Regions from separate parts of the Streptomyces sp. NPDC030143 genome, predicted to be linked through region 3. Evidence: riboswitches for the same ligand, from Rfam matches in the RefSeq annotation. Region 3 holds a riboswitch; each other region holds the start of a gene.
The links. Region 3 has a riboswitch for cobalamin ahead of ACZ4YY_RS32750 (ribonucleoside-diphosphate reductase subunit alpha). Riboswitches for the same ligand answer to the same signal wherever they lie in the genome.
Positions count from the first base shown of each region.

Region 1: it holds a riboswitch for cobalamin, as region 3 does, so the genes downstream of both, ACZ4YY_RS00365 (cobalamin biosynthesis protein) here and ACZ4YY_RS32750 (ribonucleoside-diphosphate reductase subunit alpha) in region 3, are expected to answer to the same signal.
Region 2: it holds a riboswitch for cobalamin, as region 3 does, so the genes downstream of both, ACZ4YY_RS12605 ((2Fe-2S) ferredoxin domain-containing protein) here and ACZ4YY_RS32750 (ribonucleoside-diphosphate reductase subunit alpha) in region 3, are expected to answer to the same signal.
Region 4: it holds a riboswitch for cobalamin, as region 3 does, so the genes downstream of both, ACZ4YY_RS03285 (energy-coupling factor ABC transporter permease) here and ACZ4YY_RS32750 (ribonucleoside-diphosphate reductase subunit alpha) in region 3, are expected to answer to the same signal.

Region 1 is NZ_JBVIAY010000001.1:81,434-84,756, forward strand. It holds gene ACZ4YY_RS00350 (class II aldolase/adducin family protein) at 1-160, opposite strand, end outside; gene ACZ4YY_RS00355 (inorganic phosphate transporter) at 409-1,653, shown strand; gene ACZ4YY_RS00360 (hypothetical protein) at 1,697-1,918, shown strand; cobalamin riboswitch at 2,050-2,188, shown strand; gene ACZ4YY_RS00365 (cobalamin biosynthesis protein) at 2,293-3,237, shown strand; gene ACZ4YY_RS00370 (cobyric acid synthase) at 3,234-3,323, shown strand, end outside.
Region 2 is NZ_JBVIAY010000005.1:448,403-451,725, reverse strand. It holds partial or broken gene ACZ4YY_RS12610 (SDR family oxidoreductase) at 190-991, shown strand; gene ACZ4YY_RS12605 ((2Fe-2S) ferredoxin domain-containing protein) at 1,089-1,523, opposite strand; cobalamin riboswitch at 1,585-1,707, opposite strand; gene ACZ4YY_RS12600 (GHMP family kinase ATP-binding protein) at 2,023-2,946, shown strand; partial or broken gene ACZ4YY_RS12595 (LacI family DNA-binding transcriptional regulator) at 3,027-3,323, opposite strand, start outside.
Region 3 is NZ_JBVIAY010000028.1:68,833-72,155, reverse strand. It holds gene mctP (monocarboxylate uptake permease MctP) at 1-1,304, shown strand, start outside; adenosylcobalamin-variant (AdoCbl-variant) riboswitch at 1,631-1,729, shown strand; gene ACZ4YY_RS32750 (ribonucleoside-diphosphate reductase subunit alpha) at 1,866-3,323, shown strand, end outside.
Region 4 is NZ_JBVIAY010000002.1:26,272-29,594, forward strand. It holds gene cbiQ (cobalt ECF transporter T component CbiQ) at 1-152, opposite strand, end outside; gene ACZ4YY_RS03280 (energy-coupling factor ABC transporter substrate-binding protein) at 159-539, opposite strand; gene ACZ4YY_RS03285 (energy-coupling factor ABC transporter permease) at 536-1,237, opposite strand; cobalamin riboswitch at 1,268-1,450, opposite strand; gene ACZ4YY_RS03290 (ATP-binding protein) at 1,533-1,982, opposite strand; gene ACZ4YY_RS03295 (PP2C family protein-serine/threonine phosphatase) at 2,212-3,323, opposite strand, start outside.

The DNA.
Region 1 (3,323 bases), on a different contig from region 3:
GGACCCCGGCCACCGCGGTTTCCCGAGCCCCGGCCACCGGGCCGCCCCGGGCCCCTGCCTCCTCCTCGCGCAGGTGTCCGCCGCACGGCTCTCCGTCACCCCGTGTGCCGTCCCGGACGTCGCCCCGGGACGCCCTCGCGTCGCGTCGCTGCTCAGCCATGCCGCGATCCTGCCAGGAGGAAGCCCCGGACGGGTGACGAGTGTCTCTCGCGGGGTACTCCGTGCGGCTGAAATTGGCCGGTCGGGGGGCCGGGGCCGTGCGGCGTCCGGCCGCCGTGCGGGCACCGGGCCGGAGCGGAGTGCTGGCCCCCATTTGTGGACACCGTGATGCCCGCCCCAGTTCACCTTCCGTTCACTCAGGTTGCCTACGGTCAACCGACCAACGACCTCGAACGATTGCCTGGGTAAATGGAAAGCTTCTCGCTGATCCTCGCGATTGTGGTAGTAACCGCACTCGCGTTCGATTTCACGAACGGTTTCCACGACACCGCCAACGCGATGGCCACGACCATTTCGACCGGCGCACTCAAGCCCAAGGTCGCGGTGGCCATGTCCGCCGTCCTCAACCTTGTGGGTGCTTTCCTCTCCGTGGAGGTCGCCAACACGATCTCCAAGGGTCTCGTCGACGAGACCGGTATCCGTCCCGAGGTCATCTTCGCGGCGCTGGTCGGCGCGATCCTCTGGAACCTGCTCACCTGGCTGGTCGGGCTCCCCTCCAGCTCCTCGCACGCCCTCATGGGCGGTCTGATCGGCGCCACCATCGCCTCGGCGGGCGTCGGCGCGGTGCACGGCGACGTGCTGGTCACCAAGGTGCTGATCCCGGCGATCGCGGCACCGCTGGTCGCGGGCGTCGCCGCGATGCTCGCGAGCCGGCTGACGTACACCCTCGGCAAGAAGGCCGACGGCAAGGCCGCCGAGAAGGGCTACCGCGCCGGCCAGATCGCCTCCGCCGGCCTGGTCTCCCTGGCCCACGGCACCAACGACGCGCAGAAGACGATGGGCATCATCACCCTCGCCCTGGTCGCCGGCGGTGCCGTCGCCCCCGACTCCGACCCGCCCCTGTGGGTCATCCTCTCCGCGGGCGTCGCCATCGCGCTGGGCACCTATCTCGGCGGCTGGCGCATCATCCGCACCATGGGCAAGGGCCTGACCGACCTCCAGCCGCAGCAGGGCTTCGCCGCCCAGACCAGCGCGGCCACCGTCATCCTGGCCTCCTCCCACCTGGGCTTCTCCCTCTCCACCACCCACTCGGTCTCCGGTGCGGTGATGGGCGCGGGCCTGGGCCGCAAGGGCGGTGTCGTCCGCTGGTCCACCGCCACCCGGATGTTCGTCGCCTGGGGTCTGACCCTCCCGGCCGCGGCCCTGGTGGGCGCGCTCGCCGAGTACGTGACCGGCTTCGGCGACTGGGGCACGGCCCTGGTGGCGGTCTTCCTCGTCGGCTCCAGCGCCGCGATCTGGAAGATCTCCCGTCGCGAGGTCGTCGACCACACCAACGTCAACGACTCGGACGAGCCGGCCGGCGTGGTGACCCAGGCGATCGCCGCCGTGACGCCGCCCCCGGCGGGCCCGGTGGCCGAGGCGGGCCTGACGGCCACGATCGCCGCCCCCACGGCCGCCGAGCCGGCCCCGCCGGCCGCCACCACCACCGTCTGAACTGCGCGCACCCGGTTCCGCACCCGCTCAAGAAGGAATCACCATGAAGATCGACTGGGCTGCCCTCGGCTCCGTCTTCGGCGTCAGCCTCGTGGTCACCGTGGCCCTCGTCGGCCTGTTCACCCTCGGCATCACGGGCCTGTCGCGCCGCGAGCGCGCCGCCGCCCAGGGCGAGTCGGCGGCCCTCGCGGTCACCGCGGCCTACGCCTGCTTCGCGGCCTGCGCGGCGGCGGTGGCGTACGGGATCTCCCTGATCGTCGCCTGACGCACGACGCTCCTGCGTGGGCGGGGTGCGGGACGGTTCTCCGTCCCCCACCCCGCCTTTTCGTGCCCGGCCTACACCCGCGTGTGGGGTTCTGCACACTCTCCTCGCGCAGGTCAACGGCAAGTTGACGGCCCTTCCGGGGCCGTGGTGGACTGCCGGGGCCATGTACGGCGGCAAGAGAGGAAGCCGGTGCGAGTCCGGCGCGGTCCCGCCACTGTCACCGGGGGTTGCCCCCCGGGAGCCAGGAACTCTCACCGCCGGTCTCGTCGAACCAGGGCGTGGACACCCTGAGTGAGGACATACCGCCATGCTCGGCTGCCGTTCGAGGTCAAGCGCCGCAACTCCCCTCCGCCACCCCGCGGTCGGCTGAGCCGATGCGGGCCGATCGCGCCTTCGCGTACGGCGCCGCCGCCGGCCTCCTCGGCGACCTGCTGTTCGGCGATCCCCGCCGGGGGCATCCGGTCGCCGCGTTCGGGCGGGCCGCGGGCGCCGTGGAACGGGTGCTGTGGCGGGACCACCGGGGGTGGGGCGCGCTGCACACCGCGGTGTGCGCCGGGGGTGCCGTCGCGCTGGGTGCCGTCGCCGCGCGCGCGGCGCGTACCTCCCCCACCGCCTCCGTCGCCCTGACCGGAGTCGCCACCTGGGCCGTCGTCGGCGGGAGTTCCCTGGTGCGCGAGGCCCGGACCATCGGACGGGCGCTGGAGACCGGCGACGTGGAGACGGCGCGGGCCCGGCTGCCGCACCTGTGCGGGCGGGACCCGCAGGCCCTGGACGCCGACGGGATCGCCCGCGCGGTCGTCGAGTCCGTCGCCGAGAACACCTCCGACGCGGTGGTGGGGGCGCTGGTGTGGGGGGCCGTCGCCGGGGTGCCGGGGCTGCTCGGCTTCCGCGCCGTGAACACCCTCGACGCCATGGTCGGGCACCGGTCGCCACGCCATCGCCGCTACGGCTGGGCCTCGGCCCGGCTCGACGACGTCGCCGGCTGGCCGGGGGCGCGGCTGACGGCCGTCCTGGCGGCCGTCGCCGGGGACGATCCGCGGGGGGCCGTGCGGGCGTGGCGGGCCGATGCCCGCCGGCATCCCAGCCCCAACGCCGGTCCCGTGGAGGCGTCCTTCGCGGGCGCCCTCGGGGTGCGGCTGGGCGGGACGCTCTCCTACGGCGGCCGGGTCGAACACCGGCCGGTGCTCAACGGGGCGGCGGGGCGGCCCGTCGTCGCGCACGACATCGAACGCGCCGCACGGCTCTCCCGCCGTGTCGGTCTGCTCGCGCTCGGCGTGACGGTCGCCGGGCGGCTACTGACAAGGGGGCGTACGCGATGACCGGTGGGGGTCTCCTCGTGGCCGGCACCACCTCCGACGCCGGCAAGAGCGTCGTCACCGCCGGGATCTGCCGGTGGCTGGTGCGG
Region 2 (3,323 bases), on a different contig from region 3:
TCCAAGGGGTCCTTGCACCATGCCCGCATGGGCCGCGCGGCCCGGCGCCTTGCGATGCACGGCACCGGACCACGCGGCCTGATCAGGCGCTCATGGTGCAAGGCCCCTGAGGGAGACGCGCGGAGCGCACGGCGCGGTCCGGGCGAATCCGGTTGCCCGGCCGGGCCGCGATGGCGGACGATCCCGGACGTGACCACGCACAGCAGCCAGGAACGCCGCGGACCCGGTCGGCCCCGCCCGTCGGGGCGTCCGGTCGCCCTGGTCACCGGGGTGGGGCGCACCGTCGGCATCGGCGCGGGCATCGCCCGCCGGCTGTCCGCCTCCGGATGGGACATCGCCTACACCTACTGGACCCCCTACGACGCGCGCATGCCGTGGGGCGGCGAGCCCGGCGCGACCGAGGCGATCGCCGACGACCTCGGCGGGCACGGGGCCGCCACCACGGCCGTCGAGGCGGACCTCGCCGACCCGGAGGCCGGCCCGGGTCTTCGACGAGGTCGAGGACAGGTCGGGCGGCATCACGGCCCTGGTGATGTGCCACTGCGAGTCGGTCGACTCCGGTCTGCTCGACACCACCGTCGAGAGCTTCGACCGGCACTTCGCGGTCAACGCCCGCGCCACCTGGCTGCTGATCCGCGAGTTCGGCCGGCGGTTCGCCGCCGCACCGGGCACCGGCCGGATCGTCTCCCTCACCAGCGACCACACGGTCGGCAACCTTCCCTACGGTGCGAGCAAGGGCGCCCTGGACCGCATCACCCTGGCCGCCGCGCACGAGTTCGCCCACCTCGGCGTCACCGCCAACGTCGTCAACCCGGGACCGGTGGACACCGGTTGGATGACCGAGGAGGTGCGCGCCGCCGTGATCGGCCGGACCCCGCTCGACCGGCTCGGCACCCCGCAGGACACCGCCCACCTCGTCGACTTCCTCTGCTCGCCGCAGGGCCAGTGGGTCAACGGCCAGCTCCTGATGAGCAACGGCGGCTTCGCGTAGGGCTCGCCCTCCGGACGAGGGGCCTCCCGCGCGTCGGGAGAGCCCGCGCTTCCCGGCGGCGGTCGTCGGATCCGAGGACCGCCGCGCGCCTCGGACCTCAGGAGGCCGTGCGGCGCCCTGGCGGGGTGAAGACGTACAGCTCGAGGATGTCCGGCAGCGGGGCCAGGCCGGGGCCGCCCGCGCGCACCCAGGCGGCGATGTCCTCGGTCGCGTCGGGGTCGTTGACGAGTCCCAGCCACACGGGACGTGCCCCCGCGGCCCGGCCGGCGGCGGAGGGCTGTACCACGACGACGTTGGCCTGGTCGCACACGTCGAGGCAGGCGGAGATGCGCACGGGCACCTGCGCGCGCAGACGGGCGGTCTGCGCCGCGTGATCGACCCCGGTCACCTTGGGACTGCCGCAGCAGCAGTCCCGGCACACGACGACCCGGCACGGTGCCGTCCCGGCCGCCCGCGCGGGCGCCTCGTCGCCGGACGCCTCGTCGCCGGACGCCCCGTCGCCGAACGCCCCGTCGGCCGTTGTCCCGTTCATACCGGGCCCGCCCCTCTCCGGGGAGATCCGCCCCGGTGTCCGTCGAGGAGGCGACGACGTGAGTCTCCTGGCTCTCGGGGCGAGGCTCGTCCCGGCCTTCCCGCCCCGTCCGGGGGCGGTGGCCTGTCGGGATCCGCTCGCCGATCACAGTGGCGGGACCGCGCCGGATTCGCACCGGCTTCCTCGGACCGCCGTCGCCCTGTCGTCGGCCATCATCCCCCATCCGCCGCTCGCCCCCACCCCCGGGTGGCACCCCGCGCGGAGTCGACGGCCGACCCGTCGGAAGGACGCGGCACCCGCCCTGCGGCGCGGGGCACGGTGGTGCCTATGCTCGGGCGTGCAGTCGGCTCACGCCCCCGTCCGACCGGAACTGCGGGGGCCGCGACGCAAGAGGGAACCTCGTGGACGGGTCGGCGGTACGGACGGCGGCACGGTGTGCGCGTGAAAACCTCCCTCCCCTTTCCGGTGCCTGTCGGGGCTCGTGACCAGGAGGTCGGACGTGATCGTGCCCGCGCAGGTTCCCGCCACGCTCGCCGGGGAGCGGGGCGGGACCCGCACCCCGGCGAGCGGTACCGTCTCCGGTGTCTGCCACGGCACCCTGGGCGAGCTGTACCAGGGCCCGCTGCGGGCGGGCGGCGATCCCGACATCGCGCTGGTGTCCTTCCCCGTGGACCGTCATGCCTGGGTGCACTTCACCCCGGGCTCGGAGCCGCCGAACCTGCTGCCGCTCGGGGAGAAGGCGGCGAAGGCCGCCCGGATCTTCCTGGAGCGCTTCGGACTCGACCTGCCGCCGGGCCGCTGGAGCACCCACTCCGAGCTGAAGGTGGGCGTGGGCATGGCCAGTTCGACAGCCGACATCGTGGCGACCCTGCGCTGTCTGTTCCGGCTGTTCGCCCTGCGGTACGACGCGGACGTGGTCCTCGGCGTCCTGGCGGCGATCGAACGGGCCGACAGCGTGTTCCTCGACGAGTTCGCCCTGCACCTCAGCGGCCGCCACCGGGTGGTCCGCCGGCTCGGCACCGACATCGGCTTCCACACCGCCTTCGTCACCGAGCCGGGCACGGTGGACACCGCCGCCGTCACCGCTCCGCTGCTGGAGCACTACCGGCGGCGCGGGGAGGAGTACCAGCGGTGCCTGACCGATCTGCTGAAGGCCTTCGACTCGGGCGACCCGGCGGCCGTGGCACGGGCGGCGACCAGCAGCGCCGCGCTCTCCCAGGAGGTGCTGCCCAAGGCCACGTTCGAGCGGGTGCTGGGCCACCGGGAGCGGTTCGGCGCCGACGGCGTCTTCGTCGCCCACACGGGGTGCCTGGTCGGCTACCTCTTCCGCCGTCGCCCCGGTCCCGACGTCAAGTCCGACCTGTCGGCCTTCTTCCACTCGCTCGGCCACCAGTGCTCGTTCGCCCGAGGTGGGTACGGGTGATCCACCCTCCTCGCCGACACCCCGGGGGTTCCCGGCCTCGTCCGGCTCATCCGCTCGCAGGGTCCGGTCCGGTGCGGCCGTCATCGTTCGCCGTCGGCGCGGCGCCCGCGTCCCGGAGGCCTGCGGGCCGCCGGGGGCGCGGTCGAGGCGCGGACGGCGAGGTCGACCGGCGGGTCGTCGACCGGCGGCGGTTGCGCGTCCGGCTGCTCGATGGCCTGCACCGGCAGGCGCAGTCCCGCGCGGGCCACGGTGTCGAACGGCTGGCGCACCGTGGTCAACGGCGGGGCGACGTACGCGGCGAGGGGATGTCGTCGAAGCCCACCACGCTGACGTCGTCCGGCACCCTCGGGCCGGCGTCGGTCAGCGCGCGGATCGGG
Region 3 (3,323 bases):
GGTCGGTCTCGCACAAGCACGGGTACGTGACGACCTCGGACTTCGTGCGCGGCCGGTTCGGGTCCAAGGGCCTGTCACTGGCGGTGGCGCTCACCGGAATCCTGGCGACCATGCCGTACATCGCGCTCCAGCTCGTCGGCATCCAGGCGGTGCTGGACGTGATGGGCGTCGGCGGCGGCGAGGACACCAACTGGTTCATCAAGGACCTGCCGCTGCTGATCGCCTTCGGCGTGCTCGCCGCGTACACCTACTCGTCGGGTCTGCGGGCTCCCGCGCTGATCGCGTTCGTGAAGGACACGCTGATCTACCTCGTCATCGCGGTCGCGATCATCTACATCCCGATCAAGCTGGGCGGCTTCGACGACATCTTCGCCAAGGCGGGCGAGAAGTACGCCGCGGCCGGCGCGGGCGGTCTGATCCCGGCCGAGGCGGGCCAGTGGACGTACGCCACCCTGGCCTTCGGTTCGGCGCTCGCGCTCTTCATGTACCCGCACTCGATCACGGCGACGCTGTCCTCCAAGAGCCGTGAGGTGATCCGCCGCAACACCACGATCCTGCCGCTGTACTCCCTGATGCTGGGCCTGCTCGCCCTGCTCGGCTTCATGGCGATCGCGGCGGGTGTGAAGGTGACCAACGGCCAGCTGGCCATCCCGCAGCTGTTCGAGAACATGTTCCCGGACTGGTTCGCGGGCGTCGCCTTCGCGGCGATCGGCATCGGCGCGCTCGTCCCCGCGGCCATCATGTCGATCGCGGCGGCGAACCTCTTCACCCGCAACGTCTACAAGGACTTCATCAAGCCGGACGCGACGCCCGAGCAGGAGACGAAGGTCTCCAAGCTGGTCTCGCTGCTGGTGAAGGTGGGCGCCCTGGCCTTCGTCCTGACCATGGACAAGACGGTCGCCATCAACTTCCAGCTCCTCGGCGGCATCTGGATCCTGCAGACCTTCCCGGCCCTGGTCGGCGGCCTGTTCACCCGCTGGTTCCACCGCTGGGCGCTGCTCGCCGGCTGGGCGGTCGGCATGGTCTACGGCACGGTCGCCGCGTACGGTGTCGCCTCCCCGACCCAGAAGCACTTCGGCGGCTCGTCGAAGGAGATCCCGGGCATCGGCGAGATCGGCTACATCGGTCTGACGGCGTTCGTGCTCAACCTGGTCGTCACCGTGGTCCTCACCTTCGCCTTCAGGGCCGCCGGCGCCCCCGACGGCATCGACGAGACCAGGCCGGAGGACTACACGGCCGACGCCGGCGACCCCGGCGTCGAGATCGAACTCCCGCCGGCCACGGCGGGCACGCCCACGCATTAGGGGTCCGTGCACCATGAGCGCCCGATCGGGCCGCGTGGTCCGGTGACGTGCACCGCCGCGTCGCCAGGCCGCGCGGCCCAGGGGGCACAGTGCACCGACCGATGGTCCCGTCACCCCGCAGCGGGCCGCCGGCAGCAGGACTGACGGCGGCCCGTTGTCGTGAACACTCACCCCATGGACATGCTCATCGCAGAAGCGGAGCCCGCCGAGTACGCCGCCCTCGGCGACCTCACTCTCCTCACCTACGAACTGACGCTCTGAAACCAGCGCGACACAACATCTGGGGGTGGCATCGCGCCCCGACACAAGATGTATGCTCATGCTCGCTGTCGCCGCAGGGGAATCCGGTGCGAATCCGGAACTGTCCCGCAACGGTGTACTTGCGTGTTTCCGCACGCCTGTTCAGTCCGAGGTCCTGCCGACAGCGCACCCGGCCGTCCGGTCCGGGTGCCCTGACGTCCGGGCCTCGCGGAATGGGCCGGTGGACGCGACGCCGCGTGCGCTCGTGTGCTGCCCCCCGCCCTTCGCAAGGCCCCGTGCCCAGCGAGGGAGAGCCCCCACGTGACCATCGCGCCAGCCGATCCGGCTTCCGTCACCGCGCCGGAGAACGACGGTCCCGGTGCCGCGCTGCTGCGGACCCTGACCGAGCTGACCGCCGACCTCCCCGACGCCGACCCCGGCCGGGTCGCCGCCGCCGCGCTGCGCGGCCGGTCCGCACGGGCGGACGAGACGGAGCTGCGCGAGCTGGCCACGGAGGCGGCCGCCGGCCTGATCTCGGAGGACCCCGCCTACTCGAAGCTGGCCGCCCGGCTGCTGACCGTCGGCATCCGCGCCGAGGCCGCCGCGCAAGGCGTCACCTCGTTCACCGAGTCGGTCGCCGTCGGCCACCGCGAGGGCCTCGTCGCCGACCGCACCGCCGCGTTCGTCCGGCTCCACGCGGCCCGTCTCGACGCGTTGGTCGACCCGGCGGCCGACGACCGCTTCGGCTACTTCGGCCTGCGCACACTCCACAGCCGCTACCTGCTGCGCCACCCCCTCACCCGCAAGGTGATCGAGACGCCCCAGCACTTCCTGCTGCGGGTGGCGAGCGGTCTGGCCGAGGACGACACGGCACGGTCGGTCGACGAGGTGTCCGCGCTCTACGGGCTCATGAGCCGGCTGGACTACCTCCCCTCCTCCCCCACGCTGTTCAACTCCGGCACCCGGCACCCGCAGATGTCGTCCTGCTACCTCCTCGACTCCCCGCTGGACGAACTGGACTCCATCTACGACCGCTACCACCAGGTGGCCCGCCTCTCCAAGCACGCCGGCGGCATCGGACTGTCGTACTCCCGCATCCGCTCCCGGGGGTCGCTGATCCGGGGCACCAACGGGCACTCCAACGGCATCGTGCCGTTCCTGAAGACCCTGGACGCCTCCGTGGCCGCCGTGAACCAGGGCGGCCGGCGCAAGGGCGCGGCGGCCGTCTACCTGGAGACCTGGCACTCCGACATCGAGGAGTTCCTGGAGCTGCGCGACAACACCGGTGAGGACGCCCGCCGCACGCACAACCTCAACCTCGCGCACTGGGTGCCGGACGAGTTCATGCGCCGAGTGAACGCCGACGAGCAGTGGTCGCTGTTCTCCCCGGCGGACGTACCGGAGCTGGTGGACCTGTGGGGCGACGAGTTCGACGCGGCCTACCGCAGGGCGGAGGCGGAGGGGCTGGCGCGCCGGACGCTCCCGGCCCGTGAGCTGTACGGCCGGATGATGCGCACCCTCGCGCAGACCGGCAACGGCTGGATGACCTTCAAGGACGCCGCCAACCGCACGGCGAACCAGACGGCCGAGCCGGGTCACGTCATCCACTCCTCCAACCTCTGCACGGAGATCCTGGAGGTCACGGACGACGGGGAGACGGCGGTCTGCAACCTCGGTTCGGTCAACCTCGGCGCGTTCGTCGTCGACGGGGACATCGACTGGGAGCGGCTGGACGAGACCGTCCGCACGGCCGTCGCCTTCCTCGACCGCGTCGTCGAC
Region 4 (3,323 bases), on a different contig from region 3:
ACGGCGAGCGCCGTCACCAGTACCAGGGCCGCGCCCGGCCACGGCGGCAGCGAGATCGCGAGCACGGTGAGGCCCAGCCCGAGCACGGCCTTGTCCACGGGATGACGGTGGCGCCAGCGACTGCCGTGCGCCGCCGCGTCGATCGGCAGCACGAGCGCTCAGGTCCGTTCCGCCACGGACGCCCCGGCCTCGGGCTCCTTCGCCGCCGGGACGTCCTCGGCCGGCAACTCGGCCCGCGCGCGCTGTTCGCCCTGGCGCCGCCCGCGCCGCAGCCCGAAGTAGTAGGCGAGGACACCCGCGCCGAGGGCGGCCTGGACCGCGAACAGCGCCGACTCGATTTCGCCCGACGGGGGCTCGTACAGCGGTGAGAACCACGGCTCGTAGTCCGGCTCGAGCTCGGTGATCGCCGTCTGCGCCTCGCCGTCGGAGCCCGCGAAGGGCTCCTCCTTGTGGTCGCCCAGCCCGAGGGCCAGGGGCAGCACGGCGAGCGCCAGCACCGCGAGCAGCAGCAGGAGGTTGATCTTCGTGTTCCGCTTCACCGGGCCGCCGCCTCCGTTCCGGCCGGGGCCTGCCGGCCCGTCACGAGCACGCCCAGACGCGTCAGTTCGCCCTTGCTGGACTGCACCAGCAGACGCATCACCAGCACCGTGAGCAGGCCCTCGCTCACCGCGAGCGGGATCTGCGTGACGGCGAAGATGGACCCGAACTTGCCCAGGGCGCCCAGGAACCCGCTGCCCGGGTCGGGGAACGCGAGCGCCAACTGCACGCTGGTGACGCAGTACGTGGACAGGTCGGCGACGAACGCCCCGAAGAACACCGCGACCATCAGCGGCACGCCGTAGCGCCGCAGCAGCCGGTACATGCCGTAACCGGCCCACGGGCCGACGATCGCCATCGAGAAGACGTTCGCGCCGAGCGTGGTCAGGCCGCCGTGCGCGAGCAGCAGCGCCTGGAAGAGCAGGGTGATGGTGCCCAGCACCGCCATGATCGGCGGCCGGAACAGGATCGCGCCCAGGCCGGTGCCGGTGGGGTGCGAGCAACTGCCGGTGACGGAGGGCAGCTTCAGCGCGGACAGGACGAACGTGAAGGCCCCGGAGGCACCGAGGAGCAGCGTGCTCTCCGGGTGCTCCCGCACCTCACGTTGGAGCGAGCGGACTCCGTGGACGACGAACGGCGCCGACGCGACGCCCCAGGCGACCGCGTGCACCGGAGGCAGGAAACCCTCGGCAATGTGCATGGCTCAGCAGACCCTCTCCAGCACCTCGTGGATGGTTGACGCGCCTTGGCCGGTCTCCTGGCTGACGGGTACCACCGCCCGTACTCCGCCTTCCCGGGTCCGAGGACCCAGTGGCCGCCCGCGAGGGCCGGAGCCGGACTTCCCGATCACAGTGGCGAGGGCCGCACCGGCATCACACCGGATTTCCCGTTCACCAAGGCGTGGTGACAGTAGTGCCCGTACAGGGGTGGTGACAAGCGGCAACGGGGGCGCGCGGACGGTGTCCGGCGGCTCACACCCCGGCGCACACGTCGCCTCAGCGGGGTTCCGGGACGGCCGGGGAGAGGCCCGGCGCCCAGGCGAGGACGGTGACGGTGGTGCCCCGGCCGGCCTCGGTGTCGACGGCGAACTCGTTCACCAGTCTGCGGGCCCCGCTCAGGCCCATGCCGAGGCCCCCGCCGGTGGTGTAGCCGTCGGTCATCGCCAGGTCGAGGTCGCCGATTCCGGGGCCGGTGTCGGTGAAGGCAAGTCTCAGGCCGCGTCGGCCGTCGTCGTCCTGCGGAGCGATCTCGACGTACCCGCCGCCGCCGTGGACCAGGGTGTTGCGGGCCAGCTCGCTGGCCGCGGTGACCAGCTTGGTCTGCTGCACGAGACCGAAGCCGAGGCCCGCGGCGGCCTGCCGCACCCGATGGCGCACCCAGCCCAGATCCGCGTCCGAACCGATCGGCAGCGTGGCCGCGAGGACGTGTCCCGGGACCGGGGTCACGTGACCGCTTCCCGGCCCGCTGCGCGGGTGGCCGGGCCCGCCGGACGTCCGCTCCCGTGCGGGTGGGAGATGAGCGTTGTTCGTCGCGACACCTGCATCGTCTCCCTGCGCACGGAACCGTGCGGCTGCCGGGCGGCACGCCTCCGGCTGATCGTTGCCGTATGACAAACATTAGCGTCGGGGTGCGGTGCGAACAACAGCGGCCGTCCGGCGGGCCGGGGGCTTCGGATCAGCGTCCGCGCCAGTCCAGGCAGACCACCAGGGCGTCGTCGTCCGGGGAGGGCCGGCCACGGTGGACGGTGAGCTCGCGCAGGATGGCGCCCGGCACGTCGGCGGCCGGCAGCAGTCGGGTGGCGGCGATCGCCCGGGCCAGCGCGCCGTCCCCGAACGCCTCGCCGCCGGGGGAGGCCGCCTCGTGGACGCCGTCGCTGACGAAGACGAGGCGGTCGCCCGGCTCGACGCGGAACTCCTGCGTGACGTAGTCGGTCTCCTCGAACATGCCCAGCGGCAACTGGGCCTCGAAATGCACCCGTTCCACGGTCCTGTCGCGCAGCCGCAGCAACTGCGGGGACCCGGCGTCGACCGCCCGGACCAGGCCGGTGACGAGGTCGAAGTCGAGCATCAGCACCGACAGGAAGCACCGGCCCCGGTAGTGCGAGTAGACGGCCTGGTCGGCCAGGGCGGCCTGGTCGTCGAGGGGGATGCCGGCCCGGCGCGCGTTGCGCAGCGCGTTGACGGCCAGGTTCGTCAGCAGGGAGGCCTCGATGCCCTCCCCCATGCCGTTGGTGACGTACAGCATCAGACGGTCCGCCGTCGCCGACCAGTCGAAGTTGTCGCCGAAGATGGCGTAGGCGGGCTCGAGCTGCGCGCCCAGCTCGTACTCGGGGCGGGCACAGGAGCGGCCGGGCAGCAACTGCCACTGCATCTCCGCGGCCAGCGTGAGCCGGTCCCTGCGCCGGGCCTGGAAGTACAGGTCCGTGTCCCGCTCCGCGACGACCACCTCGTGCCCGAGCACCTGGGCGATCTCGGCCAGCTCGCCCACCACGTCCCGCGGCTGGTCGCCCCCGGGCAGCGTCACCGTCAGCACGCCGAGCCGGTCGCCGCGGACGGAGACCGGCAGGTGCACCCGCACCGGAGCGCCCTGGCGGACGGGCTCCACATACGGCTCCTGCGCGCAGAAGGCCCGGCCGGCCGGACTGTCGTGCACGGGCACCGGCTCCAGGGTGTGCGGCAGCTCGGACACCGGTCGCAGCACCGTCAGGCCGTAGTCGGCCAGGAACAGCTCGACGGACTCCGCCGTGTACTGCTCGACCAGTACACGGCGGACAGCGTCGAGCAGCT